2 regions of the Paenibacillus xylanexedens genome follow, and region 2 is predicted to be linked to the other one. Evidence: predicted binding sites of a transcription regulator. Region 2 holds the regulator's gene; the other holds the start of a gene.

Region 1 (15,302 bases), 980 kb from region 2:
TCCACTCTTAGCCGGTATGGCAGCCTGGGCTGGAGATACATTGACAGATCCGGGAGTATGTTCGGTGAATACGCTCATTCGATTAATGCTTGAGCCGGAGCTTCAACAGACCAATGACACACGTGATGCATTACCAGAACAGTATGAGGTCATGCTGAATGAACATTTTGTACGGGGAGAATATCTGGAGCAGATGGACGCAGTAGGGCATCACGGTCGTATTTCGCACAGTCGGATGCATACGGATTTTGGTGCTCCGGTAGCCCGAATTCGGGATGGCGCTACAAGTGTGACTGTGATGACAGAAGTTCCTTCTTTCTTCGCTCTTCGTCATGGCAAGGTGCGCCTGCTGGCCGTGCAACTGGCCTCTTACTTTAATCCAGGGTATGTACCTATGCAGCAAATGACGAGGCTGTCCGAAGGGTATCGACTAACTGGTGAGCAGAAAAAAGGTTACTACGGCCCAATCCCTGCAAACATGCTGCCAGAATCGGCTGCATCAGATATAAGTCCATGGTATTTGTTACCTCATCAGAGTCGTCAGCTTACTCATGAGCAGACATTCCGTGTAGGAGCAGAATTACAGCCAACGGAAAACGGATGGAACATGCATCTATCTGGACAGGAACCGGAGGACATTATGATGCAGTTATCCTTTGTATTCGGAAGCGAAGGTGAGCTGACCTGTGAGGACGCGATTGAAACGAGTGAGGGTCACTATTTGTGGAAAAGCGGTACATTACGCTATACCTGCGGAGAAGACTGGCTGGAGATCACCGGGGGCGAGCTGGGGCATCTGGCGGCAACGGTACGTGAGGCAAAACTGCCGGACAAGTGTAAGGTTGTGCTGGTCAATTTCATGACGCCGTTTGATAAAACCATTCAAATTTCACTTTCTCCTTCGATGGCGTCGAAGATCTAGATTTATTAGATATTTAAGCCATAATAGTTAGAAGACCGAGCCCAAATGCTTGGTCTTCTTTTTTTACGAATGACGAATGACTGCAATTAACGTTCTAAAATGATATTCCCACTGTCCAGCTCAGTCCAGTAATGTATGAACTATTATCATTTCAGTTGCTCTACCGCAGTTTCGATTGGTTTAGTGAACAGAGGATCATCTTTGGTTTTGCTCCAGTAAACGATAAGAACATTTCCTTTCTCATATAGAAAAGGGAATGTTGTAAACTGGGCGCTTTCCATGTGTTTATTGAATTCTTTTGTCCCGTTGATGCGATCCTTTTCAGAATTGAAAATATAAAAATGTATAAATTCAGGGCTATAGGGTTCTTCTTCCACGGGCACTTCAACGGAGTACACCTCAGGTACAACATCATCTAATTTCAAAGGATACCCGGTTATACCAAAGGACACTAAATCCAGTTCTTGAGACTCGAGCGCTCTCAGTACATCCTCTAATGTGAACTTATTTTCTATGTTTTCTATATCTTTTGAACATCCATTCAAAGCAAACAAGCATATTAAGATGAATATAAGTGGTTTTATCTTCGAGATCGTCAATATAACATCCCCTTAAAATATTTATTTTTTATTACATACGCGAAAAAGAGGCTGACCGTCAGAGCTAATATACGTTGTTTGATTTTTAATGGAGATAAACCACTAAAAAGGACAATAAGGATAATAATACCATAGACTACACTCGTATTATTATAACCGGACCGAATCCATTAGACGCCGCGTAAGCGACAAGAATAGACTAATGCAATACTGCAAAGAGAGCTGTGGCAAGTGAGTGTAGGAGTCTCTAGATAAACATGGTTTTCCTTTGAATAAACAATGCTCCAAGGTGATAGGTTTCCGCAAAATGGAATATCATCTTCTTTTGCATTTTTTTCATAAACGACATGAAACTACATATTGAGAAGTGGGCCTTAAGATGTGGTATACTGAAGAGTATGAATGAAATGCAAAGAGGAGGTGCCTTGGAAGATGAAGGGCAAGCTAGTGCGGGCTGAGGGACACCTTGCCAATATTATACCGATTCACTTGGATGCTTCTTTCTTCTTTGAAAGAGCTGTCCGCTCGCTGGACCGTAATCATGTCGACAAGGCATTAAAATATTTTCGCAAAGCTGTTGAATACGAACCGGAAAATCCGGTAAATCATTGTAATATGGCGGGTATATTATCGGAGAAGGGGGATTACGAAGCCTCCAATGCCATTCTGGCTAACGTGCTGGAAGTGGTAGATCCGTCGATGACGGAATGTTATTTTTATATGGCGAACAATTATGCAAATATGGATCGGTTTGAGGAAGCCGAGCAAGCACTTGTTACCTATCTGGAGGAGGACACCCAAGGTCAGTTCATGACGGAAGCCGAAGAGATGATGGAGCTTCTGTATTATGAGCTGGATCGTCCGACCAAACTGAATCGAATCAAATCACGCAAAGGTGTAGTGGAGCACGATCAGGCACGGGAACTGCTGGAAGAAGGGAAATTTGCACAGGCTGCTGAATTGCTCGAAGGCATGTCTTCTGATTATCCTGATTACTTGGCTGCCCGTAACAATCTGGCACTCGCCTACTATTATATGGGTCTGTTTCCCAAAGCAAAAGAGACTATTGCCGAAGTGCTTGAACAGGAGCCCGGTAATCTGCATGCACTCTGTAATCTGGCTATTTTCCATCAAAATGAGAACCGGGCTGACCAAGTGCTGCTTCTGATCAAAAAATTGCGTGTCATCGTGCCATTCCAGCATGAACAAGTCTACAAACTGGCTACCACGATGGGAATTTTGGGCCAACACGATACGGCTTATGTTCATTTCCGTCGTTTGCTCAAGGACGAAGAGACAGCTGCTGATCCGGCACTTGCTCACTATGCAGCAGTGGCGGCTTATAATACAGAACGGTATGATGCTGCTGAGCGTTTATGGCATCATGTGTCCAAGCTTGATCCGGGTTCCGAAGTATCCCGGTATTATCTGTCAGGTCTTGAGGCTGTAAAACAAGGCGAGCAAGAGCCAGAGAAGCTAAGTTATCACTATCATCTGCCATTTGATGAGCAGTTCAGACAGTGGGAGAACTATGGTAGTGGCATACCTGAAGAAATGAAAAATGATCCACTGATTCGCTCATCGTTCTTCTGGGCATTGCGTCATGGTGATCGGGCAACCAAGCTACAGGTTATTCATGCGCTTGGGATGATCGGTGACTATGAGGTGCAGCAGGCTCTGCAATCCTTTATTGAAGAGCCTGGAGAAGAACAGGATCTGCTTGAGGCAGCACAAACTGTACTGAACGGATTGAAATCGGCTGAACATGAGGATCGGAATTCTCAGGTGGTTCGACCCTTTTCTCCTGTAGCTTTGAAGTCTATTGGAAAGGTTCCATCCACATCAGAGCAATCGGACACTGGTTCAACCTCCCATTGGCAGGCTGTTGTTGATTGTGCGTTACAGATGTCTGAAGCAAAGGCTGAGTTGCAACAAGAGATGGAACGGCTCTGGACGGATTATGTATCCCGGGTACATCCGGAGGTTCCGGGTACGAAGCAGATTGAGGGTTGGGCTGCGGGACTTGAATATTTGGCAGCGAAGAATCACAGTCGGCCCGTTACCTATCAAAGCGTTGCTGAGCGGTACGGGATATCGGCATCAACGGTTAGCAAGTATGCTAAACAGATTCATTCGGTTTGTAACAGCAAGCCACCACTAGTATAGAAAGTTCGCTTCAACTCGTTTTCAGAAAGACATCATCAGGTGAAGGATACAACAACCGGGAAAACGGGTAAACTTAACGAATGGGCCTCGTAAACGCCTGTAGGATATCATCTTGGCAAGTTCATCGCTAGTACAACACATTCTCACCTTAATTAAGGAGGCTGTATCTATATGTCTAAATACAGAACGATTGTGATCGGAACGGGACCTGCGGGTCTGACAGCAGCGATATATCTGGCTCGTGCTAATCTGAAACCACTGGTTATCGAAGGTCTTCAGCCGGGTGGTCAATTGACGACGACAACGGAAGTTGAGAATTTCCCCGGTTTCCCGCAAGGTATCATGGGTCCGGAACTGATGGACAACATGCGTAAGCAAGCTGAACGTTTTGGAGCGGAATTCAAAAACGGTTGGGTGGAAGAGGTTGATTTCAGCAAACCGCCCTTCAAGGTCAAAGTTGGAGGAATCGGTGAACTGGAAGCTGAATCGATCATTATCTCCACAGGTGCTTCCGCTCGTTATCTCGGTATTCCGGGCGAGCAGGAAAATGTGGGACGTGGTGTAAGTACATGCGCGACATGTGACGGCTTCTTCTTCCGAGGCAAAAAAATCGTGGTCGTGGGCGGTGGAGACTCCGCGATGGAGGAAGCGAGTTTCCTGACTCGTTTTGCAACAGACGTGACATTGGTTCACCGCCGGGATGAATTACGTGCATCCAAGATTATGCAGGATCGGGCTCGCAGCAATGAAAAGGTGAAGTGGGCGCTGAACCGTACTCCACTCGAGGTCGTACCAGAAGCTTTGGGTGTCAAAGGGCTGAAAGTGCGCAACAACGAGACGGGGCAGGAAGAGTTGCTTGAAGCAGATGGCGTATTCGTTGCCATTGGTCACACACCGAATACTGGATTCCTGGGTAATGCGATTGCACTGGACGAACATGGCTATGTTGTCGTTAAACCCGGAACAACGGAGACCAATATTCCAGGTGTATTTGCCTGTGGTGATGTTCAGGATACGAAGTATCGTCAAGCCATTACGGCAGCTGGATCAGGATGTATGGCCGCGATGGATTGTGAGAAGTTCCTTGAAGGAAGCATTGTCCATGATTGGAGCGAGACGTTGGATAAATAAGCATTACATGCGTGAGGTTAGGCATATGCTGGGAATAAGAGACAACGGGAAGTCTCATGAAATGAGAGAAGCCGGAAGGCTTCTCTTTTTTTGAAACTACAGTGGGCATGAGATCGTATACATATAGGGCATATTAGCTGTGAGGTGAAGATTTTGGGGGAAATGATAAAAGATTGGTTACAGAATGCGACAGTGAGACGATTTCTGATCCTGCTCTTGTTCTGTTTAATTTTGTTCAGTATGGGGAGTATGCTGCACATGATTCTGCTGTTGTTCCTGGTGACGTATGTCATGAACAGGTTACAGCATTTCATTACAGGTGGTTTGAATCGGTTGTTTCCAATCAACTATAAAGTTGTGGTCATCCTGCTCTATATGATTGTGATCGCAGTCATTGTGCTTGGCATTTCCAGATATTCACCACGGATCGTGGATCAGGTCGTCCAGTTGACGAACGAGATTATGAAATTTCTGGATAGTGCAGACGGTGATAATTTTGCATCCAAAATTGCGGGTTATCTTCAATCCTTCGATATTAAAAATTACACCAATGATGCATTGAAATATATTTTCGCTTTGAGCAAATGGCTGGAGTTTATTCTGCTCGTCATCATTCTGAGTCTGTTCTTCTTGTTGCAGAAGCAGGAGATATCCAAGTTCACGTCCAAGTTCAAAACAAGTAAAATTGGATGGTTCTACAATGAAGTTGCTTATCTGGGAGACAAGTTCGTATCTTCTTTTGGTAAAGTCATTGAGGCACAGCTTCTTATTGCGGTGTTTAATACGGTGCTGACGATACTGGGCTTATGGATTCTGGGTTTCCCGTATCTGTTCGCTCTGACCATTCTGGTGTTCATGCTTAGTCTGGTTCCCGTTGCGGGGGTTATCATCTCACTTGTACCGCTCTGTCTGATTGGGTATCAGATGGGTGGACTGAAATTAAGCATTATTGTGATCATCATGATTATTGTTATTCATGCTTTGGAGACGTACTTCCTGAATCCAAAACTGATGGCACACAAGACCAAATTGCCAATGTTCTACACCTTTATCGTACTAATTCTGTCGCAACACTTCCTGGGGATCTGGGGACTGATCATTGGTATTCCGATCTTTGTCTTCCTGCTCGATATTCTGGATGTGAACAAGATGGAGAAGACGGAAGAGCCGGTACGTGTGGAAACGAAGTTATAACGTAGAAAAATCAACTGAGTCAGCCCAATTTCTACAATTTCAGATTTTCATAAAAGTAAGGGAGCCTTCCTGTGGATGGAAGGCTCTTTTTTTGTTGGCAATACCGCCATTAGATAACTTTCTGCATGAGAATGGCAGGTGGTGGGGTGCATAAGACGAGTCACCACTCTGAGGGGACGATGTTGATCTTTTATGAATGGAACGAGTGAAGATGCAATATCATGAGTTGAGGCTTCCTCTGTTATGGAGGAAGGAATAAAGCGTGCGTTTATAAATGAAGGTAATGAGATTGTATACGTATTCAAAAACGGTGTGTGATGTGGTTCACAACCTTGGTGAAGCATGATGCGTGCAAGGTCTTATCGTCTTGACCCAGGCGTATCCTTCAATTATAGTTGGTACGTAGGACTTAAACTATTTTAGATAGATAAAGGTGGCTTGCAGCATGTCTGAGAAAATCTACGTTGGGGTCGATCTCGGCGGAACAGCAATCAAGGTCGGTATATGCGATGAACAAGGTCAGCTAATGCATACGTATGAAGGACCGACTGAAGTGGATAAGGGCGTAGACACGGTCATCGCCAACATCGAGAAGTATGTCCGACATATCGTAGCCGAATCACCTTACAGCTGGGAACAGCTTGAGGGTGTAGGTGCTGGAGTGGCCGGTTTCACGAATGTACGCGAGGGAATTATCGTTCATGCCCCTAACATCGGATTTCGGAATGTGGCCATTCGTTCGATTCTGGAAGAACGTCTGGGCAAGCCAATCAAAATAGATAACGATGCAAACGTGGCTGCACTGGGTGAAGTATGGGCAGGTGCCGGCAAAGGCGTAGACAACTGCGTATGTTATACACTCGGTACGGGTGTTGGCGGAGGCTTGATCTTGAATGGCAACATCTATCAGGGTTTCTCCGGTATGGCGGGAGAACTGGGTCATATCAGTGTTGTACCTGATCTGGAAGCCATCAAGTGTGGTTGTGGTAAAATGGGATGTGTAGAAACAGTATCTTCTGCAACAGGAATTATCCGTATGGCGAAGGATGCCGTAGAGCGCGGTGATCATACGTCACTGGCACTCGTCGACAAGATTGCAGCCAAAGAAGTATTTGATGCTGCCAAGGCAGGCGATGAAGTGGCGCAGCGCATTGTGAATCGTGCGGCCTTTTACCTGGGCAAGTCCATGGCTACTGTAGCAGCTGTCATTAACCCGGAGATGTTCATCATCGGTGGTGGCGTATCCAAAGCGGGCAATTTCTTGTTTGATGAAATCCGTACTGTGTTTGCTAAGCTGACGCCAGAACCGTTGCAAGATGGGGTTCAGATTCTGGAAGCTACACTTGGTAATAATGCAGGTATTGTGGGTGCAGCAGGTCTTCTCTTGCGTTCCTAGTGACCTCGTAACAATATATGAAGACAGCAATATGATAAGGAGGGGACATTTATGCTTGAAGGTGAAGGCTCACCAGGCACAGGCGCCACGCTCATTATCATTACGGGCATGTCCGGAGCAGGTAAAACCATTGCAGTACAAAGCCTGGAGGATCTGGGTTTCTTCTGTGTGGATAATCTGCCGCCGGTATTGATTCCGAAATTTGCGGAACTAATTGAACAGTCAAATGGCAAGATTGGTAAGGTTGCATTGGTTATCGATCTGCGCGGGCGTGAATTCTTTACGGCTCTGTCCGAGTCTTTGAACTATATTAAAGATCATTTTACCATTCATTGCGAAATTTTATTCCTGGATGCTACAGATTCTGTACTTGTTCAGCGTTACAAAGAAAGCAGGCGCAGACATCCACTGGCTCCTGAGGGCATGCCGCTGGACGGCATCCGACTGGAACGCAAGATGTTGGAGGAACTCAAAAACTCTGCGACTCAGGTACTGAATACAAGTACGATGAAGCCTGCTCAACTGAAAGAACGCATCATATCCCGCTTTTCTCATCTCGAGAGCCAAATGCTGTCGGTGAATATTACGTCGTTTGGATTCAAGTATGGCATTCCGATTGATGCTGATCTGGTGTTTGATGTACGTTTTTTACCGAATCCGCATTATATTGATCATTTGCGACCGAATACGGGACAGAATAGTGATGTGTACGAATATGTTATGAAGTGGCCAGAGACACAGGCATTTCTGACCAAGCTGCTGGATATGCTGCATTTCCTGATTCCGCAATACCGGAAGGAAGGCAAAAGCCAGGTTATTATTGGAATCGGCTGTACCGGAGGCAAGCATCGTTCGGTAGCAATATCGGAATATTTGGGCAAGATGTTGGGAAGCAGCGAGACAGAAGCTGTTACCGTGAGCCATCGCGACGCTGACCGGGACCGTCATTGAAGAGGGTGAAGGGATGAAAGAGGCCGGACCACGAAGAGAACGTCCGAGAATAGTTGTAATGGGCGGCGGAACCGGATTATCCGTGATGTTGCGCGGTTTGAAAGAGAAGCCGCTGGATATCACGGCCATCGTCACAGTTGCAGATGACGGTGGAAGTTCAGGCATCCTGCGCAATGAGCTACAGATGCCGCCTCCGGGCGACATTCGCAACGTGCTTACGGCACTGGCTGATGTAGAACCATTGCTTTCAGATATGTTGAAGTACCGTTTCAATACAGGCGCGGGGCTTGCAGGCCACAGCTTGGGGAATTTGATTTTGGCTGCAATGACGGATATTTCGGGCGACTTTGTGACCGCAGTGCGGGAGCTTAGCCGCGTGTTTGCCGTTCGAGGTGAGGTTTTACCAGCCGCAGGGCAGGCCGTTGTGTTGCATGCCGAAATGGAAGATGGGACAATTATTACAGGTGAGTCCAAAATCCCTGAGGCGGGAGGACGCATCAAACGTGTTTTCCTTGAACCGGATCACGTGGAGCCGTTGCCAGAGGCAGTAGAGGCCATTCGTCAAGCTGACGCCATTCTGATCGGGCCAGGCAGCCTCTATACAAGCATCCTTCCCAATCTGCTCGTACCTAAGCTTGCAGAGGCTGTGGTAGAGGCTGATGCGGTGAAGATGTTTATCTGTAATGTGATGACACAGCCGGGAGAAACAGATAACTATACGGTAAGTGACCACCTTAAGGCGGTACACGAGCATATAGGTCATCAGCTCTTCGACTATGTTATCGTAAATAATGGTGATATTCCGCTGCAAGTGCAAAATAAGTATGCGGAAAAAGGAGCAAAACCGGTTGTACTGGATATGAATGTACTCGAAAGTGCCGGTTATCAGGTGGTTGCAGATACCCTTGTTCTGTTCAAAACCTATCTGCGTCATGATGCCGACAAGTTAAGTCATCACATCTACCAATTGGTACAAAATTGGATGTTACGGAAGAGGTGAAGTCCCATGTCGTTTGCAGCACAGACCAAAAAAGAGTTAACCATGATCGAGAGCGAACCGTGCTGCGAAAAGGCGGAACTTTCAGCCCTCATCCGTATGCTTGGTGCAGTGCAGTTATCGAATAAAAAAGTGATCTTGGATATTTCGACGGAGAATGCCGCCATTGCAAGACGGGCATACTCTCTGCTTAAAAAGCATTTTCAAGTGCATACGGAATTACTGGTCCGCAAAAAAATGCGGCTGAAAAAGAACAATGTATATATTGTTCGTATTCCAACCATGGTACAGGAGATTCTCAATAGTCTTCATATTGTATCTGAGGGCTTTCTCTTTACCCCAGGGATCAGTACGGAATTGTTTCAGCAAAACTGTTGTAAACGGGCCTATCTTCGCGGTGCATTTCTGGCCGGTGGATCGGTTAATAATCCGGAAGGTTCCTCGTACCATCTGGAGATTGCGTCTATGTATGAAGAGCACTGTCAGGCACTGGTTGACCTGGCCAATGAATTTCATCTGAATGCCCGGTGTATAGAACGGAAAAAAGGATTCATCCTATACATTAAGGAAGGCGAGAAAATCATTGAGCTGCTCAGCATCATTGGTGCTCATCAGGCCTTATTCAAGTTTGAAGATGTACGAATTATGCGTGATATGCGTAACTCCGTTAACCGGATTGTCAATTGTGAGACCGCCAACCTGAACAAAACGATTGGAGCGGCGGTAAGACAAATCGATAATATCAGGTTGTTACAAAAGGAAGTTGGTCTGGAATCGTTGCCTGAGAAACTTCGCGAGGTGGCGGAGGTTCGACTGGCTCATCCAGATATCAATTTGAAAGAAGTAGGCGAACTCCTTAAAGGTACAGTTAGCAAGTCGGGAGTGAACCATCGGCTTCGTAAAATTGATGAGCTGGCTGAGAAAGTACGCACAGAACGTTATGGTTAAGACGGAGTAGGGTAAAGTAACAAGGTCGGCTGTTTCTGCTGAACAGAAAGGCCGGGAAAGTCAACCGTTAAGGACCTAGGGAACTTACTTAGGTCATTGGATGCGCTGTGCAAAAGATGAAATTAGGGCAAGATAACGTCCTCCAAAGCACCCTGAGTTTTTTCTTCTAGTGTCCTGCACGGGTTAATGGTATAATGTTGTATAAATATAATTGTGTATTTAATGTCCAGATTTCATAATAGGGGGTAAGTTTCCATGACAAAGCACCCGGTAGTTGTCCGTTTGAAAACGGGTCTCCATGCCAGACCTGCGGCACTGTTCGTTCAAGAAGCGAATAAGTACTCGTCTGAAGTGTTCGTCGAGAAGGACGACAAAAAAGTTAATGCAAAAAGTATCATGGGGATCATGAGCCTTGCGATTAGCACAGGTACGGAAATCCAGATTAGTGCAGAAGGCGCGGATGCAGAACAGGCTGTAAACGCTTTAGTTAGTCTGGTAAGCAAGGAAGAACTCGAAAACCAATAAGATATGATCAATCTAATGAAGAAGTCCCAAAAGGGGCTTTTTTGTGTTTTTCACGTTTATGCTATCGTCAAGTGCAACATTATGGAATTTGTCCCGTCTGTTAAGGTATCAAATCGTTTAAAGTTTGAGATGTTAACACATAAGGAGGCTATCGTGATGGGTAAACAATGGATGAAACCGTTTGGTGCGGTGCTGGTGGCAAGTACGTTGCTTGTTGGAGGAACAGCATGGGTTGCACCAGGTAACTATGCTTACGCTGCAGAGGTTCAGGGTGTACAACAGAATGTGATTAATGTTGTGGGTAAAGGTGAGATTCAGGTGAAGCCTGATATCGCTTATCTTTCGATTGGTGTGAACAGTACTGCAGAGACAGCTGCATCTGCTCAAAAAGCGAATGCTGCCAAAGTTCAAAAGGTATCCAACTTGCTGAAGAATACGTGGAAGATCAGTGCAGACGACATTCAAACGAGTCAGTTCTCTGTACAACCCAACTATACGTATAGCGAAAAAGACGGACAACAAATTAAAGGATATACAGCGCATCATACGCTGACAGTCACATATCGTGAGATGGATAAGATTGGCGAGTTGCTAGATGCTGCTTCGGGTGCGGGTGCTAACAATATTGAAAACGTGCGCTTTACTGTAGAAAATCCGGAAAGTTATGAATCCCAAGTGATTGAAAAAGCTGTTGCCAATGCAGATGTGAAAGCGGGCGCCATTGCAAAAGCAGTTAAACGTCAACTGGGTGCTGTTCTTTCCGTGAGCCAAGGTGATGCCAATGTGCCTGTATTCTATGCAAGCGAGGCGTTGATGTCCAAAGCACAAGATACAGCAGGTGGTACTGAGATTGAAACAGGCCAGGTTAAAGTAAGTACAATCCTGAATATCACGTATGAAATGAAATAAACAAGATCGAACTAAGGATTGTAAACTCAAGACCCTTTTTAAGTGTCATTTGAAGGGTACAACGAAATAATGACAAAGACTTTGTCCTGTGGACAGAGTCTTTTTTGTTGGAAAAGCAAACTTTGATGAAGTTATATTGAAGGGTACCTTTTTTTAGCAACATGAAATGCTGGTTATTGGTATCTTTTTTGTATAGTTGTTCGTGACAAAAAGGTCATATCCCCTTATATTTTCCTACTGATATTCATCAACATTGTAACTCGAGCTGTAAACCTTTCCGAAATCGGGTTAATTATAATAAAGAGGTGAGCGTATGAGATATGCGATCAGGTCAGGATTACATACGCAATGATCCCTAATTGTGAATTCAGAGAGGAGTTTTATATATGACATCATGGAAAAAATGGACAAGTGCATTGCTTGCAGCAGGAATTATTGTAGGTAGCGGTTCGGTATGGCAGGATAGTTCGGTTCAGGCAGCATCGGTATCCTCAAAAGTGACAACCCCGGCTGAGGTAACTCTGAGATCGGGTGGAAAAACACTGACTCAAAAAGGACTTCTTCAAGGTGGTTCAACTTGGGTATCTCTTACGGCAGTTAAAGATGTGGCAGGTGGAACGCTGAAATATGATGCGAAAACCAAGTCATATACGGTAACAGCAGCCAACAATGCGATGACCGTTAGCCTGATGGATGGACAACCAAACGTTTACATTAACGGTTATTACCCTCAAGTGGACGCAAAGCTGATCAACGGCAGATTATATATCCCATTCTCGGCAATGAGAGATTATCTGGGTGTACAGGGGAATTGGGATGGCAAAACCAAAACTTTGACACTCAGCAAGGTGAAACAAAATAACGTTAAAATTAAAGCGGCAACAGTTAATGCCACTGTGAAAAATGCTGAAGTAGATGTTCAATATCCACAGGTGAGTGGACTTGCCAGCAAAGAAGCTGAAGCAGCGATCAACAAAGTGTTGAAAGACGAAGTGGATGCTTATGTAGCTGACTTCAAGAAACAGACATCTGAATTCGGCGGTGCAACAGCCAACCGTCCATATGCATTTGAGAGCTCTTATGTAGTGACGTACAACGAAAAAGGCGTGCTGGGACTCATTACACAACGATATGAGGATTATGCCGGCGCTCATGGCATGACATACCGTACGGGCCACACCTTTGCACTGGACACAGGCAAGGAGCTTACGTTAGATGATGTGCTTCAAAATAACAAAACCATGCGCGAGACGTTGAGTAAAAAAGTGGGTGAGCAACTGAAAGCCCGCGGTGGATACCTCGACGGTTATAAAGGGTTGAATAAAGATCAAGATTACTATGTGACACCAACGGGTGTAGTTGTGTTCTTCCAGTTGTATGAGTATACGGCGTACGCAGAAGGCTTCCCTGAAATGCCATTTACGTACAAAGAGCTTCTCCCTAAAGGCACAGAACCTTTCAGTAATGTATCTATAACCAAATAAAGAAATCATTATTATGCACTTTTAAGTTATCTTCCTTATAAAATGAAAAAAAAGAAGCCCTCATCATGATTATGATGAGGGCTTCTTTGCGTATGGGCAACACACGAAGTGTTGCTGTTTACGTTAGGTGTTGATTACGTTTAACTCGTAGACCGGGGTCTACGTCACACTTAGATGCCTTGTGATCCTACGTTTTCGATGACTTTATCAATGATACCGTAATCGGCGGCTTCAGCAGCACTCATGAAGTAGTCACGATCTGTATCTTTCTCAATCCGCTCCAGCGGTTGACCTGAACGCTCAGAGATGATGCGGTTCAACGTATCACGCATTTTCAAAATGCGGCGAGCACGGATTTCGATGTCAGAAGCCTGACCTTGTGCACCACCAAGTGGTTGGTGAATCATAATTTCACTGTTTGGTAATGCAAAACGTTTACCTTTTGCACCGGCATTCAACAAGAATGCACCCATGGAAGCCGCCATACCTACACAGATGGTAGATACATCCGGTTTGATGAATTGCATTGTATCGTAAATCGCCATACCGGCTGTAATCGATCCGCCTGGGCTGTTGATGTATAAGTGAATGTCTTTCTCCGGATCTTCCGCAGCCAGGAACAACATCTGTGCCATAATGGCATTAGCCACTACGTCATTAACATCGCTACCAAGGAAAATAATACGATCCTTCAGCAATCTGGAGTAGATGTCGTAGGCGCGCTCACCCCGGTTGCTCTGTTCAACGACCATTGGAATAAAACTCACGTGAAAAACCTCCTTGGAATGTAAAAGTTATTGGTGTTTATACTTAAACTGTTACCGTATTACCCACATAATAAACAATTCCAAACAAAAAGTCAAAGAAAGTCAAACTAACTTGCAAAAAAAAGAAACCTTTCCGGTTTCATTGGTTAAATGGGTTATGAGCTGTTAAATAAAAATGGCGCGCCCGCCAAGAATCGAACTTGGATCTCAGGCTTCGGAGGCCTACGTCATATCCATTGGACCACGGGCGCACATTACTTTGCTACCAATTTATGTAGCTTTCTAAATATATGACAGCAATAATGATTATAGCTCATGAAATATTTAATTGCAAGCAGTTCGTTGTGGTATTGGTTTGGATTAACCTAAAAATGATCATGATGAAGAAAGAGTGGATAAAGAGTGCATTTAAGTAAATGCTATTAGAGGTTTTGGACATGCTGTATGAAATGTGATTCTGAGCGATATGTAGATTGAATTCATTTGTTTCTTCTATATATGGTATGCGTGAGCTAGTCGTAGATCATGGAAGTCTAGGATTGTGAAAATAGGCGCGTACAAACGCTGCATGCGTGTCGAAATAACACGTTGAAACACTTGCATGTCACGTCAGTTTTAGGTAGAATAGACGTGGGACTTAAAAAGTTAACCCGGGACGTTTTAGGGCCACGAAAGAGAGCTTAGAACGAGAACTTGCGGGAGTGGAAAGCATGCGAACGATTTTAGAAGTACAAAAGCAGCTTCTGCCTGATCTCATGGATATCTTGAAAAAGAGGTATACGATTCTGCAACAGATCATGTTATCGGATGTGATCGGACGGAGAACGTTAGCTAATTCCATGCAGATGACCGAGCGGGTTCTGAGGGCTGAGACCGATCTGTTAAAGGCTCAGGGACTTATTGAAATTGACAGTGCAGGAATGAAGATCAGCGAGGCAGGGTATGATTTGCTGCAGCAGTTAGAACCCGTAGCCAAAGAGCTGTTCGGATTATCCGAGCTGGAAGAGCGCATCAAGCAAGCCTACGGTCTGCAAAAGGTAGTTGTGGTTCCTGGTGATTCGGACGTTTCTCCATTTGCCAAAAGGGAACTGGGCAGAGCCGGAGCGAAGGCTCTCGGCAATATCATGAGTGACAACGACGTTGTCGCCGTTACTGGCGGTTCAACAACGGCCGAAGTCGCAGAACAACTAAATCCGCCAACATCGCTAAAAGGTGTCTGGTTCGTACCAGCACGCGGTGGACTTGGAGAAAGCCTTGAAATTCAGGCTAATACGATCGCATCCACAATGGCAAAACGGGTAGGGGCGCAATAC
Region 2 (15,302 bases):
GACCGATCTCGCCAAAGATGACGTCATCCGGCTTGGTCGGCACATCTCTCAAACTGGATGCAATGCTTACGGCAACCGCCAAGTCTACAGCGGGCTCATCCAATCGTACTCCACCAGCCACGTTCAGATACGCATCCTGGGTCTGTAAAAACATGCCCATCCGTTTCTCCAGCACTGCAATGATCAGATTTAATCGATGCAGATCTACCCCTGTTGCCATACGGCGAGGAGAAGGAAAATGGGTCGTCGAGATCAACGCCTGTAATTCCACGAGCAGAGGACGTGTCCCCTCCATACTGGCAACTACCGTTGAACCTGCTACACCCAGTGGACGTTCCGACAAAAAGAGTTCGGACGGATTGCCTACCTCACGAAGTCCATCCTCGCCCATTTCAAAAATACCAATCTCATTGGTGGAACCAAAACGGTTCTTCACCGCACGCAACAGGCGATACGTATGATGCCGTTCTCCTTCAAAATAAAGCACGCAATCCACCATATGTTCTAACATACGTGGACCGGCAATAGCACCTTCTTTGGTAACATGCCCCACAAGAACCGTTGCAATGCCTCTGCCTTTGGCAATCCGCATGAACCTTGACGTACATTCCCTTACCTGTGCAACACTACCAGGCGCACTGGTAACTTCGGGAAGATATACCGTCTGAATGGAGTCGATGACCAGAAAATGCGGCTGGATCTGATCCACCGCTTCCTCTACACGTTCCATATTGGTTTCACACAGTACATACAACTCGGCAGAGAGTGCCCCGAGACGGTCTGCCCGCAATTTGGTTTGCTTTACTGATTCCTCACCGGAAACATATAACACACGCAAACCCGAATGCGTCAAAGCATGGGACGTCTGCAACATCAACGTTGATTTACCAATACCCGGATCTCCGCCCACCAGAACGAGTGAACCCGGAACGATTCCGCCACCCAATACCCGGTTCAACTCTCCGATTCCAGTCTGTACACGCGGTTCCTGACCGCTATCTATATCTATGATAGGAAGCGGTTTATCTTTACTGTCAAACAGAGGAGAATTTCTCCCTTGTGTTTTGACCACCGTCTCTGTTTCTTCCACCATTGAATTCCATGACTGACAACCCGGACACTTACCGTACCACTTGGGGGCTTCATAGCCGCATTCCGTACATTGAAACTTGGTTTTAACTTTGGCCACTTCAGCACTCCTATAATTTAATTTTATAACAGCATTTTGCATTATTCGACGAATTTCACCCAAACTCCCTGACGTGCAGGGTTACTAAAAGTTTACCATTGTTTGAGATTTTTCGTAAAGGATTATCGCAAACTTTACACATGTTCCTGACATAATCATGTCCGTCTTCTGTCCAAAGTGCAAAAAATCCTCCCTGGCCGAAGCCGAGAAGGATTTGATTAAGGATTATGGATCAATACAAGCTGAAGTTTAACTCCAAAGCTTGCTAAATATTATTTAGTTTCGATTTCCTCATTGGACGGAGCGACCACGTCTTTTTTCGTAACAGACAGTGCACCGTTCTCTTCGTCGATGAGCAATGAATCCCCTTTGGTTACGTTACCTGTGAGCAACTCTTCGGACAATTTGTCCTCGATATGCTTCTGGATTGCCCGACGAAGCGGACGCGCACCGTAAGCTGGATCAAAGCCTGACTTTGCAAGGAAAGACTTGGCATTATCAGTGAGTTCGAAATCGACCTCATGTTCGAGCAGTCGTTTACGAAGTTCTTCACTCATAAGCGTAACAATTTCAGCGATGTGTTTTTCTTCGAGTGAATGGAACACGATAATTTCATCAATCCGGTTAAGGAACTCTGGACGGAAGCTTTTCTTCAGCTCATCCATCACTTTCCCCTTCATGTTGTCATAATCTGCTCCTGCATCTACAACTGCAGTGAAGCCCAGTGTAGAGTTACGTTTGATCGCTTCGGCACCCACGTTGGATGTCAAGATAATCAGCGTATTGCGGAAGTCAACGACGCGACCTTTGGAATCCGTCAGTCGACCATCCTCAAGCACTTGTAACAAGATATTGAATACTTCTGGATGTGCTTTCTCGATTTCATCGAGCAGGACTACGGAATATGGTTTGCGACGAACTTTCTCTGTCAGCTGGCCACCTTCTTCGTACCCAACATATCCTGGAGGCGCTCCGACAAGTCGGGAAGTCGAGTGCTTCTCACCATACTCGGACATATCAATCCGGATTACTGCATTTTCATCGCCGAACATCGCTTCAGCCAAAGCACGAGCAAGTTCTGTTTTACCTACCCCTGTAGGGCCGAGGAAAATGAATGAACCCATCGGACGTTTTGGATCTTTAAGTCCCGCACGAGCACGACGAACCGCACGGCTGACAGACTTCACTGCCTCATCCTGACCGATGACACGTTCATGTAGAATAGACTCCAGATTCATCAGACGCTGTGTCTCTTCTTCTTTCAGTTGGTTCACAGGGATTCCAGTCCAGCTGGCTACCACTTGTGCGATATCCTCAGGAGTAACCTCGGAATCGGTGCGACCTTGTTTCTCTTTCCACTGGTTCTTCGTTACATCCAGCTCTTCACGGATTTTTTGTTCCGTATCACGCAGAGCTGCTGCTTTTTCGAACTCCTGACTTTGAACTGCAGCGTCTTTTTCCTTACGGATATCTTCCAGACGGCTTTCCAGTTGTTTCAGGTTTGGTGGGATCGTGTAAGAGTTCAATCTTACTTTGGAACCCGCTTCATCAATCAGGTCAATCGCTTTGTCTGGCAGGAAACGGTCTGTAATGTAACGGTCAGACAGTTTAACCGCCTGCACAATTGCTTCGTCCGTAATTTTCACGCGGTGATGCGCCTCATAACGGTCACGCAAACCGTGCAAGATTTGAATCGCTTCTTCTGGAGAAGGCTGATCTACAGTAATCGGTTGGAAACGACGCTCAAGCGCTGCATCCTTCTCGATGTATTTACGATATTCATCCAGTGTTGTCGCACCGATACATTGCAATTCTCCACGGGCCAGAGCCGGTTTCAAAATGTTAGAAGCATCGATGGCACCTTCAGCTCCGCCTGCGCCAATCAAGGTATGCAATTCGTCGATAAACAGGACAATGTTACCTGCTTGGCGAATCTCATCCATGATTTTTTTCAGACGATCTTCGAACTCACCACGATATTTGGTTCCAGCGACTACAGAACCCATATCCAGGGTCATTACACGTTTGTCGCGCAATGTTTCCGGAATCTCATTTGCAATGATTTTTTGTGCAAGGCCTTCAGCAATCGCTGTTTTACCTACACCTGGCTCACCGATCAATACCGGGTTGTTCTTGGTACGACGGCTGAGCACCTGAATGACACGTTCAATTTCTTTACTACGTCCAATGACTGGGTCCAGGTTGTTCTCTCTCGCATAAGCCGTGAGGTCACGTGCCAGACTGTCCAGCGTTGGTGTGCTGACATTGGCAGGTGTTCCATTATGACTGGAGACAGCTTCACTGCTGCCAAGCAATTGCAGCACTTGTTGACGTGCTTTGTTCAGGCTAATTCCCAGGTTATTGAGCACACGTGCTGCAACACCCTCGCCTTCACGAATCAATCCGAGCAGGATATGCTCTGTGCCTACATAGGTATGGCCCAATTTACGAGCTTCATCCATAGACAGTTCAATTACTTTTTTCGCACGTGGCGTATATGCAATGTTGGTAGGTTGCTCTTGGCCACGGCCAATCAGCGTTTCTACTTCATCCTGAATTTTTTCCAATCCGAGTCCCAGGCCGATCAGTGCTTTGGCTGCGATGCCTTCGCCTTCACGAATGAGGCCGAGCAAAATATGCTCAGTACCGATGTTATTATGACCGAGACGGACAGCTTCTTCCTGCGCGAGTGCGAGCACCTTTTGGGCCCGTTCCGTAAATCTTCCAAACATCATATCTCCTGCACCTCCATGGTTTTGGATAAAACGAGGGTCATGTAATGAAATAACCGTCGTATTCTTCATATCATTTTTGTTTGCAGCCGTGCTGCGAATAAAGTCATTTGGCATTTGTACATGCCTTATTATATAAAAGCCGCAATGCGGCATGAAACCATAATTCAATACAATATCAGGCTAAACTAGGACTGCTTCGCTGCATTGATCGTATCACGAATCAACTGAGCTCGGTAGATGTCACGCTCATCTGTGCGCATATCTTCCCCGAATGTTTTCTGCAAAAATCCCGGCTGTGTCATGACATTCAACTCATTCATTACAGTAATGGACAGTCCATCCAACAATCCGAGATCCACGCCAAGGCGTACATCCGATAAGCGCTGTGCAGCTTCCTTGGAATCAACAATAGCTGCATGAGACAATATGCCATAAGAACGCATGACCCGATCCGTAATCCGCAGTCTGGAGTCAGTAATTAACCGTTCTCTCGCTGTACGTTCATGACCAATCATCTGTAACACAACACCATGCAGGTTCTCGATGACTTCCTGTTCGGTCTGTCCCAATGTAATCTGGTTCGAGATCTGGAACAGGTTACCCATCGCCTCGCTGCCTTCACCGTATATTCCTCTTACCGTCAATCCCACTTGGGAAACTGCGGTTAGAATACGGCCGATTTGCTGTGTCATCACCAGGGCAGGCAAGTGCATCATAACCGATGCTCTGACACCTGTACCTACATTAGTAGGACAGCTGGTTAAGTATCCTCTGCGATCATCAAAAGCATAATCCACGTGCGCTTCAAAAGCATCATCTATTGCGGAAGCTTTCTCCCAGGCTTCTTTCACCTGGAACCCCGGATAGAGGCACTGGATACGAAGATGATCCTCTTCGTTAATCATAATACTGACTGACTCATCCTCACTGAGAATAACCGCACCATTCCTGGATTCATTCGCAAGACTTGGACTGATGAGATGTTTCTCCACCAGCACCCGTTTGTCGAGTTCGTCAATATCGATCAGATCCAACGTATGAAAATCCCCAAAGGCATGAACGTCATCGTATTGAAGTACTTCGCTCAGCTTATTCAGCACCTCTTCCGATTGCTCATTGGAAGCCAGCATCGGAAACGGAACATGCTGAAGGTTGCGTGCAATCCGGACACGGCTGCTAATGACAATTTCGGAATCAGCCGCATCACTGCGCATCCAGTCGCTGAGCGCCTTCTCTGTAAAGCGCAGATTAGGCATTACGCATCCCTCCTACTCATGACAAACTTTACTCCTGAGCTATTCCTTTTTCAAGTCCTCTGATCTGGTCACGGATCTGGGCCGCCTCTTCAAATTCCTCTTGCGCGATGCTCTCCTGGAGCTCACGCTTCAGATCAGCGATTTGCCGTTTCACCTTGATGCGACCACCAGCTCGTGCAGGCACTTTGCCTACATGGGACGTATTACCATGAACCCGCTTGAACAAAGGATCCAGACGACTGTCAAAATATTTATAACATGAACTGCAGCCGAACCGGCCTATCTTACTAAATTGTGCGTACGTCATACCACACTCTTCACATTGAAGAGCTTTTGCAGGTGGTGTTCCTGCCGATCCACTTTTGCCGGCTGGATCAAAATCAAGCAATCCGGACAACAAGTTGTGAATGGAAAACCCACCTGCTGTTCCAGGGATCATTTCCCCTTTTTCACGGGCACATGACTCACAAATATGGAATTCCGTCTTCTCTCCATTTACGATCTTCGTAAAATGAAGTGTCGCCGGACGTTTATTGCATTCTTGGCACAGCATATTGATGTACCTCCTTTGACCCCGATAGTTTTCATTTACCGAGCAAAGATATTAACATCGCCTTCAACATTCTGGCACGAATTTGATCCCGGTAAGGAAGTTTGACCAATATAACCTCTCTAGATACAGCAGCTCGCATCAACCCGGCTTCCCGCTTGCTCAAGAAGCGCGCTTCTTCCAATTGATATATCAGACCTTCGGCAGCTGTCTGCCCGATCTCTTCACCAATACTATGGTGCAAATGATTATGCAGAGCTGATTGGGCCGGTAATTCAATGCGCTGTATGCGAACATAACCACCACCGCCGCGTTTACTCTCTACCAGGTATCCCTTCTCGAGTGTAAAACGTGTGCTGATGACATAATTGATCTGGGAAGGTACACATGAGAATTGATCTGCCAGATCATTACGCTGAATTTCAACCATTCCTTCGGGACTTTCATGCAAAATACTCTTCAGATATCGTTCGATAATATCAGAGATATTACGCATCCAATCATCCTCCACTGTCTGAAACGTTAAGTCAATAAGGACCCACACGCCCCCACAGAGTACACCTTCTCTACCCATTTAACCAATTAGGGAAACAGCGAATCTTGCTTCCAAAGGTGTCAACAGGAGAGCGAAGGAAGCACGAAGGTCCTTTAATATTCCCTTGATCCTCCGATGAAATGAATCCCGTATATTGGCGATCATGCATCAGATTGTAGAAAGAAAGCTACTTAAGTATTAAACCTTTAGTTGACTTTGACTTTCTTTGACTTTATAACCATTATAGCATATTTTGTGGTTTTGCCAAGTGGGGTCACTATTCATTTTTTACGATTTTACACGAAATATTCCCCGGACACAAAAAAACCTCCCCAAAATTGCTGGAGAAGTCCATTTGTCTTTTAATCACGCCGTATTTCTATATAAGCTAATCAAGTTAAATGGAGCAGTGGGAATAGTCATCAGAAGAAATCGAGCAAATAGGTTTCCCGTTCAGGAATCGCTTGTTCCAAAGCCTTGATTGCTGTGTTCGGTCCGTGAATTCTTCCGATTCGTGCCATTTCCGTTGGTCTGCGATATCCCATCAGGACCGCGGTAAGGGATTGAATATCCACCTTAATTGTCTGATCATCATTAATTGGTTCCGATGTTTTCCATATGGATGCTGTTCCGTTCATTGCCACGTTTAATTGCCATACCCCTTCATTCCATGGAGCGTGGGCATCTTCTACCTGAAGTACAATCTGCACCGGTGAGTCCTGGCTTGCAAATGGATACTGGGATATAAACTGCTCTACACTAACGATACGCGCCATAAAATAAGGTACAATCTCCTGCTGAATCCGTGGGTTATCCAATTGGAAGGCAAGCGTATCACTGGCAGGCGCCTGCAACGTAACTTCCTGGATCATGGAATCATGGTTAGCAATAAAGGTCCACAGCCCTTGCCTAGCCTCTTCATTCAGATAGATGACCTCTTTAATGGTAAATTTATTTTCCTTAACTTCATATAAAAGATAACCTTGTGCTGCATCAGCTTCATCGTAATATACAGCCTTCTGGCTGGTCCCATTAACAAGAACTGAATTCTCCCACCTTGCATCATCCCGAACCAGAGTTCCGTTATAACGCTCAGCATAAGCACTGTATACTTCCTTTAATATGCTGAGGCCCGGATCCCCACGCCGAATTGTTCCAGGTGTCGCTTTTTTCTGAGGCAAATGAGCTGTAGGTACTTTATAACGTTTAAATTCAACATACGTCTCCCATCCATACTTCCGATAGAAACCAAAAGAGAATGGATGCAAGAATGATATGCTCTGTTTGTTACGATTCATTTCTTCCAACGCATGCTTCAGCAGACCCGCTACCAAGCCTTTGCGTCTATACTCTGGCCAGGTGGCAACACCCGCAATACCACCCATCTCGAACGATCTGCCATGAATATAGGTTTGAAAAGGAATGATGTGAAGTTTGGCTCCTAGCTGCCCGTCCTCATATACACCCCATATATCCTGTGACGAAAATTGACTCCGTCGTTTTTCTTTCTGTTCTTCACTCATTACTACTTGAAAAGCATATTCGGAGAGTGCCATCGCCGGTTCAAAATCATCTACCGTCAATTTCTGAATTTCCATGTTGTCCTACACCCCATTCGCTAGAGTTATTATCAATCCAAATCATGGCCTGATATCTGATATATGTACCCCTTAGAGTGTGTCAGAGGATTCTTACAAAGTCAAATAAGAGATGCTTTCGCATCCCCTAAAATAAACAAATAAAAACCACCACCGAATAACATCGGCAGTGGTTCTTCGCTTGGCGGCGTCCTACTCTCCCAGGACCCTGCGGTCCAAGTACCATCGGCGCTAGAGGGCTTAACGGTCGTGTTCGGGATGGGTACGTGTGGAACCCCTCCGCTATCGCCACCAAACGCGATTTGTCGAAGCATAGCTTCTTGAAATCAGATATGGAACTGAAAATCATACACACGTTCTGTGATGTACCAATTTTCATTTCAGAGATCATTCTCTGAAAACTAGATTCGAAACGAAACATGCGAATTACAACTTGCTATTGGATAAGCCCTCGACCGATTAGTACTGGTCAGCTCCATGCATTGCTGCACTTCCACCCCCAGCCTATCTACCTCGTCGTCTTCAAGGGGTCTTACATACTGGGAAATCTCATCTTGAGGGGGGCTTCACGCTTAGATGCTTTCAGCGTTTATCCCGTCCGTACATAGCTACCCAGCGGTGCTCCTGGCGGAACAACTGGTACACCAGCGGTACGTCCATCCCGGTCCTCTCGTACTAAGGACAGCTCCTCTCAAATTTCCTACGCCCACGACAGATAGGGACCGAACTGTCTCACGACGTTCTGAACCCAGCTCGCGTACCGCTTTAATGGGCGAACAGCCCAACCCTTGGGACCTACTTCAGCCCCAGGATGCGATGAGCCGACATCGAGGTGCCAAACCTCCCCGTCGATGTGGACTCTTGGGGGAGATAAGCCTGTTATCCCCAGGGTAGCTTTTATCCGTTGAGCGATGGCCCTTCCATGCGGTACCACCGGATCACTAAGCCCGACTTTCGTCCCTGCTCGACTTGTAGGTCTCGCAGTCAAGCTCCCTTATGCCTTTGCACTCTTCGAATGATTTCCAACCATTCTGAGGGAACCTTTGGGCGCCTCCGTTACTCTTTAGGAGGCGACCGCCCCAGTCAAACTGCCCACCTGACACTGTCCCCGCACCGGATTACGGTACCAGGTTAGAACCTAGATACGATCAGGGTGGTATCCCAACGTTGCCTCCATGCAAGCTGGCGCTCACACTTCAAAGGCTCCCACCTATCCTGTACAGATCGTACCCAAATTCAATATCAAGCTGCAGTAAAGCTCCATGGGGTCTTTCCGTCTTGTCGCGGGTAACCTGCATCTTCACAGGTATTAAAATTTCACCGGATCTCTCGTTGAGACAGCGCCCAAGTCGTTACGCCATTCGTGCGGGTCAGAATTTACCTGACAAGGAATTTCGCTACCTTAGGACCGTTATAGTTACGGCCGCCGTTTACTGGGGCTTCGGTTCACAGCTTCGGATTGCTCCTAACCACTCCCCTTAACCTTCCAGCACCGGGCAGGCGTCAGCCCGTATACTTCGCCTTACGGCTTCGCACAGACCTGTGTTTTTGCTAAACAGTCGCTTGGGCCTTTTCACTGCGGCCCCCTCGTGCTATTCACACTACCGGGGCACCCCTTCTCCCGAAGTTACGGGGTCATTTTGCCGAGTTCCTTAACGAGAGTTCTTCCGCGCGCCTTAGAATACTCTTCTCGCCTACCTGTGTCGGTTTGCGGTACGGGCACCATCACCTGGCTAGAGGCTTTTCTTGGCAGTGTGAGATCATGACCTTCGCTACTACAATTTTCGCTCCCCATCACAGCTCAGCCTTACAATGTGCGGATTTGCCTACACATCAGCCTTACTGCTTAGACGGACATCCATCAGTCCGCGTCACTACCCTACTGCGTCCCCCCATTGCTCATAACGGCTTACGGTGGTACAGGAATTTCGACCTGTTGTCCTTCGACTACGCCTTTCGGCCTCGCCTTAGGTCCCGACTTACCCTGAGCGGACGAGCCTTCCTCAGGAACCCTTAGGCTTTCGGCGGATCAGATTCTCACTGATCTTTTCGTTACTCATACCGGCATTCTCACTTGTATAATGTCCAGCGCTCCTTACGGTACACCTTCAACCCTTATACAACGCTCCCCTACCCCTGATGCAAAGCATCAAGCCATAGCTTCGGTGGTGTGTTTAGCCCCGTTACATTTTCGGCGCAGAGTCACTCGACCAGTGAGCTATTACGCACTCTTTCAATGGTGGCTGCTTCTAAGCCAACATCCTGGTTGTCTGTGCAACTCCACATCCTTTCCCACTTAACACACACTTGGGGACCTTAGCTGATGGTCTGGGCTGTTTCCCTTTTGACAATGGATCTTAGCACTCACTGTCTGACTCCCGGAAGTAAGTCTATGGCATTCGGAGTTTGACTGAGCTTGGTAACCCTTGCGGGCCCCGCACCCAATCAGTGCTCTACCTCCACGACTCTGTTTTCCGAGGCTAGCCCTAAAGCTATTTCGGGGAGAACCAGCTATCTCCGAGTTCGATTGGAATTTCTCCGCTACCCCCACCTCATCCCCGCATTTTTCAACATGCGTGGGTTCGGGCCTCCAGTGCGTGTTACCGCACCTTCACCCTGGACAGGGGTAGATCACCCGGTTTCGGGTCTACGTCCACGTACTAATTCGCCCTATTCAGACTCGCTTTCGCTGCGGCTCCGGCTCTTCACCTTAACCTTGCACGGGAACGTAACTCGCCGGTTCATTCTACAAAAGGCACGCCATCACCCCTAAAACGGGCTCTGACTTTTTGTAAGCACACGGTTTCAGGTTCTATTTCACTCCCCTTCCGGGGTGCTTTTCACCTTTCCCTCACGGTACTGCTTCACTATCGGTCGCTAGGAAGTATTTAGCCTTGGCAGATGGTCCTGCCGGATTCATACGGGGTTTCACGTGCCCCGCACTACTCGGGATCCGTCTCGGAGGGAACCAACTTTCAACTACAGGGCTTTTACCTTCTTTGGCGGGCCTTTCCAGACCTCTTCGCTTAACCGGTTCCTTTGTAACTCCATGTGAGACGTCCCACAACCCCAAAGAGCAAGCTCTCTGGTTTGGGCTTCTCCGCGTTCGCTCGCCGCTACTGACGGAATCACTATTGTTTTCTCTTCCTCAGGGTACTTAGATGTTTCAGTTCCCCTGGTATGCCTCTACACAACCTATGTATTCAGTTGTGAGTAACTGGAAATTACCCCAGCTGGGTTTCCCCATTCGGACACCCCCGGATCAAAGCTTGCTTACAGCTCCCCGAGGCAGTTTCGTTGTTCGCCACGTCCTTCATCGGCTCCTAGCGCCTAGGCATCCTCCGTGTGCTCTTAGTAGCTTAACCATTTTGTTCCGGTTTCGGTCGCTCGCTTCCCTTGTTTTGCTTGCGCAAAGCCAAAAGTCGCTCTCACCCGATACCATCACAAAAGCAATTTAACTACCTTTATACACTTGACTTGTTTGCACAAGTTCAGCTTAAAGGAATGTTCTAATTCGCGTTTGTTTCGTTTCGATATCTAGTTTTCAAAGAACAAGCCAAATAGATGAAATTGTTTGGTGGAGCCAAGCGGGATCGAACCGCTGACCTCCTGCTTGCAAGGCAGGCGCTCTCCCAGCTGAGCTATGGCCCCTCAAATTCCATCAAAACTGAACAAATGGATAAGTAACTGTGTTGCTGTTGCAGGTTCTAAGAACCTGCATATTTGAATGTTTCCGTTGCAGGAAACGATTCTCCATAGAAAGGAGGTGATCCAGCCGCACCTTCCGATACGGCTACCTTGTTACGACTTCACCCCAATCATCTATCCCACCTTCGGCGGCTGGCTCCTTGCGGTTACCCCACCGACTTCGGGTGTTATAAACTCTCGTGGTGTGACGGGCGGTGTGTACAAGACCCGGGAACGTATTCACCGCGGCATGCTGATCCGCGATTACTAGCAATTCCGACTTCATGCAGGCGAGTTGCAGCCTGCAATCCGAACTGAGACCGGCTTTGTTGGGATTGGCTCCATCTCGCGATTTCGCAGCCCGTTGTACCGGCCATTGTAGTACGTGTGTAGCCCAGGTCATAAGGGGCATGATGATTTGACGTCATCCCCACCTTCCTCCGGTTTGTCACCGGCAGTCTATCTAGAGTGCCCACCCGAAGTGCTGGCAACTAAATATAAGGGTTGCGCTCGTTGCGGGACTTAACCCAACATCTCACGACACGAGCTGACGACAACCATGCACCACCTGTCTCCTCCGTCCCGAAGGAAAGATACATCTCTGCACCGATCAGAGGGATGTCAAGACCTGGTAAGGTTCTTCGCGTTGCTTCGAATTAAACCACATACTCCACTGCTTGTGCGGGTCCCCGTCAATTCCTTTGAGTTTCAGTCTTGCGACCGTACTCCCCAGGCGGAGTGCTTAATGTGTTAACTTCGGCACCAAGGGTATCGAAACCCCTAACACCTAGCACTCATCGTTTACGGCGTGGACTACCAGGGTATCTAATCCTGTTTGCTCCCCACGCTTTCGCGCCTCAGCGTCAGTTACAGCCCAGAGAGTCGCCTTCGCCACTGGTGTTCCTCCACATATCTACGCATTTCACCGCTACACGTGGAATTCCACTCTCCTCTTCTGCACTCAAGTCACCCAGTTTCCAGTGCGATCCGGGGTTGAGCCCCGGGATTAAACACCAGACTTAAATGACCGCCTGCGCGCGCTTTACGCCCAATAATTCCGGACAACGCTTGCCCCCTACGTATTACCGCGGCTGCTGGCACGTAGTTAGCCGGGGCTTTCTTCTCAGGTACCGTCACCTTGAGAGCAGTTACTCTCCCAAGCGTTCTTCCCTGGCAACAGAGCTTTACGATCCGAAAACCTTCATCACTCACGCGGCATTGCTCCGTCAGGCTTTCGCCCATTGCGGAAGATTCCCTACTGCTGCCTCCCGTAGGAGTCTGGGCCGTGTCTCAGTCCCAGTGTGGCCGATCACCCTCTCAGGTCGGCTACGCATCGTCGCCTTGGTGAGCCGTTACCTCACCAACTAGCTAATGCGCCGCAGGCCCATCCCCAAGTGACAGATTGCTCCGTCTTTCCAGTTTCCTCCAGGCGAAGAAAACAATTATTCGGTATTAGCTACCGTTTCCGGTAGTTGTCCCAAACTTGAGGGCAGGTTGCCTACGTGTTACTCACCCGTCCGCCGCTAACTATCAGAGAAGCAAGCTTCTCTGATAGTCCGCTCGACTTGCATGTATTAGGCATGCCGCCAGCGTTCGTCCTGAGCCAGGATCAAACTCTCCAATAAAGTATTGAAAAGAGCGATAAGCTCATTTTGAATCTGACGATTCATTGTGAATCAAAAGTTACTATCCATTTGTTCAGTTTTCAAGGAACTTGTATGTCCGTTTATGTTGATGTTTGTCAACCGGACAGGAATCTTATCATATCATGTTAACTAACTTACTGTCAACACTTTGTTTTCGTCATCTTTCAAATGATTATGACAATCATTCGTTTGAAGCGACAAGAAATAATATATCACGTAGTGATTTATTTAGCAAGCATTTTTAATCAACCTTTTAATATCATCATATCTTCATCTACGCTGTCTTGTTTCCAACCTGTATTCGACAGATTAGCACATGCTCTGAACAAGTGAAAGGCTACCCTTAAAGTGCATTACATATAAAAGAAATAACTCATTTCTATAATACTGCCTTCTATAACCACAAGTAATAATGATCTAGATGAGTTTTAGTTAGAGTACCGATCGGGATAACGATCCCTGCCCTTCTGTTGGTTTGAAGAAAGTGATCCAAAAACTCTATAATAAGGTATATAGATATAGGGATAAGGTTAAGCAGTCAAGTGTACTACTTTCATAAGTAGCCTATGAACAATTGTATAACCATCTCGCATTGCACCTTTACACAGATCACGTACTCCATTCACAGCTAGCTATTACATATCCAAAGTTCTGAATAAACTCATTACTAACCTATATGGGGTGATCGCACTTGAAGCAATGGTTAAAGAACAGACGCAAAGGTTACGGCAAAAAGTTGGTTTCCATCCATGCTTGGAATGCCTGGATTGTTGTGATCCTAGCTATATCAGGTCTTATGCTGATAGGAGGTTTTTGGCGAGAGATACTCGGAATTGGACGTGTCTGGTTAAAATGGCTACATATCATCGTTGGGCTAGCTATGCTGGCACCCGTATTATATTACTTAATTTTGGCCGGAAAGCACTGGAAACAGCTTCGTAATAGGCCTTGGCAAAGGGTGAACACCATCTTTGTTCTTGCGCTGCTGGTAGGCTGGCTACTCTCGGGTATTGTATTATGGCAGTTCAAGCTAGCTGGACCTCGATGGTCGAATGCTGCACTTTTGATCCATGACCTGCTGACTTGGGTGGGCCTACCTTATATTATCTATCACTCCATCACTCGGACCAAATGGTTAAAGGATCCTGCACGTCGTGCGGTTAAAACCACTACAACTTCAACACGAACTCAAAATACAGCTGATCCATCTGATTCAATATCGGATGAAAAAGAAACTCCGGCTGCTATATCTTCTTCCCAGTTTGATCGCAGTTCCGAGAGAGATCCCCTCAAATCAGAGGAGCGACCTCAACCTTTGTATACACGACGAGCTTTCATCCGTTCTGCTGTGGGGGTTGGTCTCGCCGTGACTCTTGGTCCTACTTTTATATCCTGGGTAGGACGAAATCTCAAGATCGATAGCAGTATTGATAGCATGCTGGAGAACGACCCTAACCGTATGGTTCCTCTGCCACAACCACTGTCTGCCTCTTCACCTCCCATTGGAGGCGGAGCTGAAGGTCATTTCCGCGTATATACGGTTACGCCTATACCGTCCTTCTCCAATGCTAACTGGTCTTTCCGAATTGATGGACTGGTTGAACGGGCAAAGGTTTGGAATTGGGAACAATTCGTGAAGCTGACGCGCACCGTACAGGTTAGTGATTTTCACTGTGTAACGGGCTGGTCTGTATATAAGAATACCTGGGAAGGTATCTCTCTTGCACAGCTTTTGAAACAAGCCGGGGTTAAACCGGAAGCTCACAGTGTGAAATTTTATTCCGGTGATGGTGTGTATACGGATGCCCTTACGATGGATCAAGCGCAAATGGATGATATTATGGTCGCTGTCATGCATGATGGCAAACCTATCCCTGCTGATCTTGGCGGTCCGGTACGGCTCGTTATTCCTCAGATGTATGCCTATAAATCGGTAAAATGGTTGAATCGCATTGAACTCATCGACAGCGAACATATCGGTTACTGGGAAGAACGAGGATATGATAAGGATGCTTGGCTTACAGACGCATCTCAGCGCATCCCTAACAATTTAAGTGGATCATGATGAGATAAGATAAGATTGGTGAGCGTTCATTCGTTGTAAAA

Evidence for each region. Region 2 encodes CtsR, which represses protease genes until heat stress. Its sites were predicted from a motif close to ATGGTCAATAAAGGTCAAACA; they were not measured.
Region 1: a site for CtsR is predicted at 14,078-14,098, ahead of clpP (ATP-dependent Clp endopeptidase proteolytic subunit ClpP). Genes of this name have one in related genera too.

The regions. Positions count from the first base shown of each region.
Region 1 covers NZ_CP018620.1:892,211-907,512, forward strand. The annotation lists gene BS614_RS03865 (hypothetical protein) at 1-922, shown strand, start outside; gene BS614_RS03870 (hypothetical protein) at 1,069-1,521, opposite strand; gene BS614_RS03875 (tetratricopeptide repeat protein) at 1,954-3,687, shown strand; gene trxB (thioredoxin-disulfide reductase) at 3,859-4,818, shown strand; gene BS614_RS03885 (AI-2E family transporter) at 5,077-6,012, shown strand; gene BS614_RS03890 (ROK family glucokinase) at 6,458-7,408, shown strand; gene rapZ (RNase adapter RapZ) at 7,460-8,359, shown strand; gene BS614_RS03900 (gluconeogenesis factor YvcK family protein) at 8,373-9,359, shown strand; gene whiA (DNA-binding protein WhiA) at 9,366-10,304, shown strand; gene BS614_RS03910 (HPr family phosphocarrier protein) at 10,560-10,829, shown strand; gene BS614_RS03915 (SIMPL domain-containing protein) at 10,986-11,738, shown strand; gene BS614_RS03920 (stalk domain-containing protein) at 12,125-13,222, shown strand; gene clpP (ATP-dependent Clp endopeptidase proteolytic subunit ClpP) at 13,393-13,989, opposite strand; tRNA gene BS614_RS03930 (tRNA-Arg) at 14,166-14,240, opposite strand; gene BS614_RS03935 (sugar-binding transcriptional regulator) at 14,700-15,302, shown strand, end outside.
Region 2 covers NZ_CP018620.1:6,962,418-6,977,719, forward strand. The annotation lists gene radA (DNA repair protein RadA) at 1-1,189, opposite strand, end outside; gene BS614_RS30440 (ATP-dependent Clp protease ATP-binding subunit) at 1,462-3,924, opposite strand; gene mcsB (protein-arginine kinase McsB) at 4,110-5,180, opposite strand; gene mcsA (protein-arginine kinase activator protein McsA) at 5,209-5,733, opposite strand; gene BS614_RS30455 (CtsR family transcriptional regulator) at 5,765-6,226, opposite strand; gene BS614_RS30460 (GNAT family N-acetyltransferase) at 6,688-7,863, opposite strand; rRNA gene rrf (5S ribosomal RNA) at 8,043-8,159, opposite strand; rRNA gene BS614_RS30470 (23S ribosomal RNA) at 8,303-11,228, opposite strand; tRNA gene BS614_RS30475 (tRNA-Ala) at 11,439-11,514, opposite strand; rRNA gene BS614_RS30480 (16S ribosomal RNA) at 11,623-13,175, opposite strand; gene BS614_RS30485 (molybdopterin-dependent oxidoreductase) at 13,888-15,261, shown strand.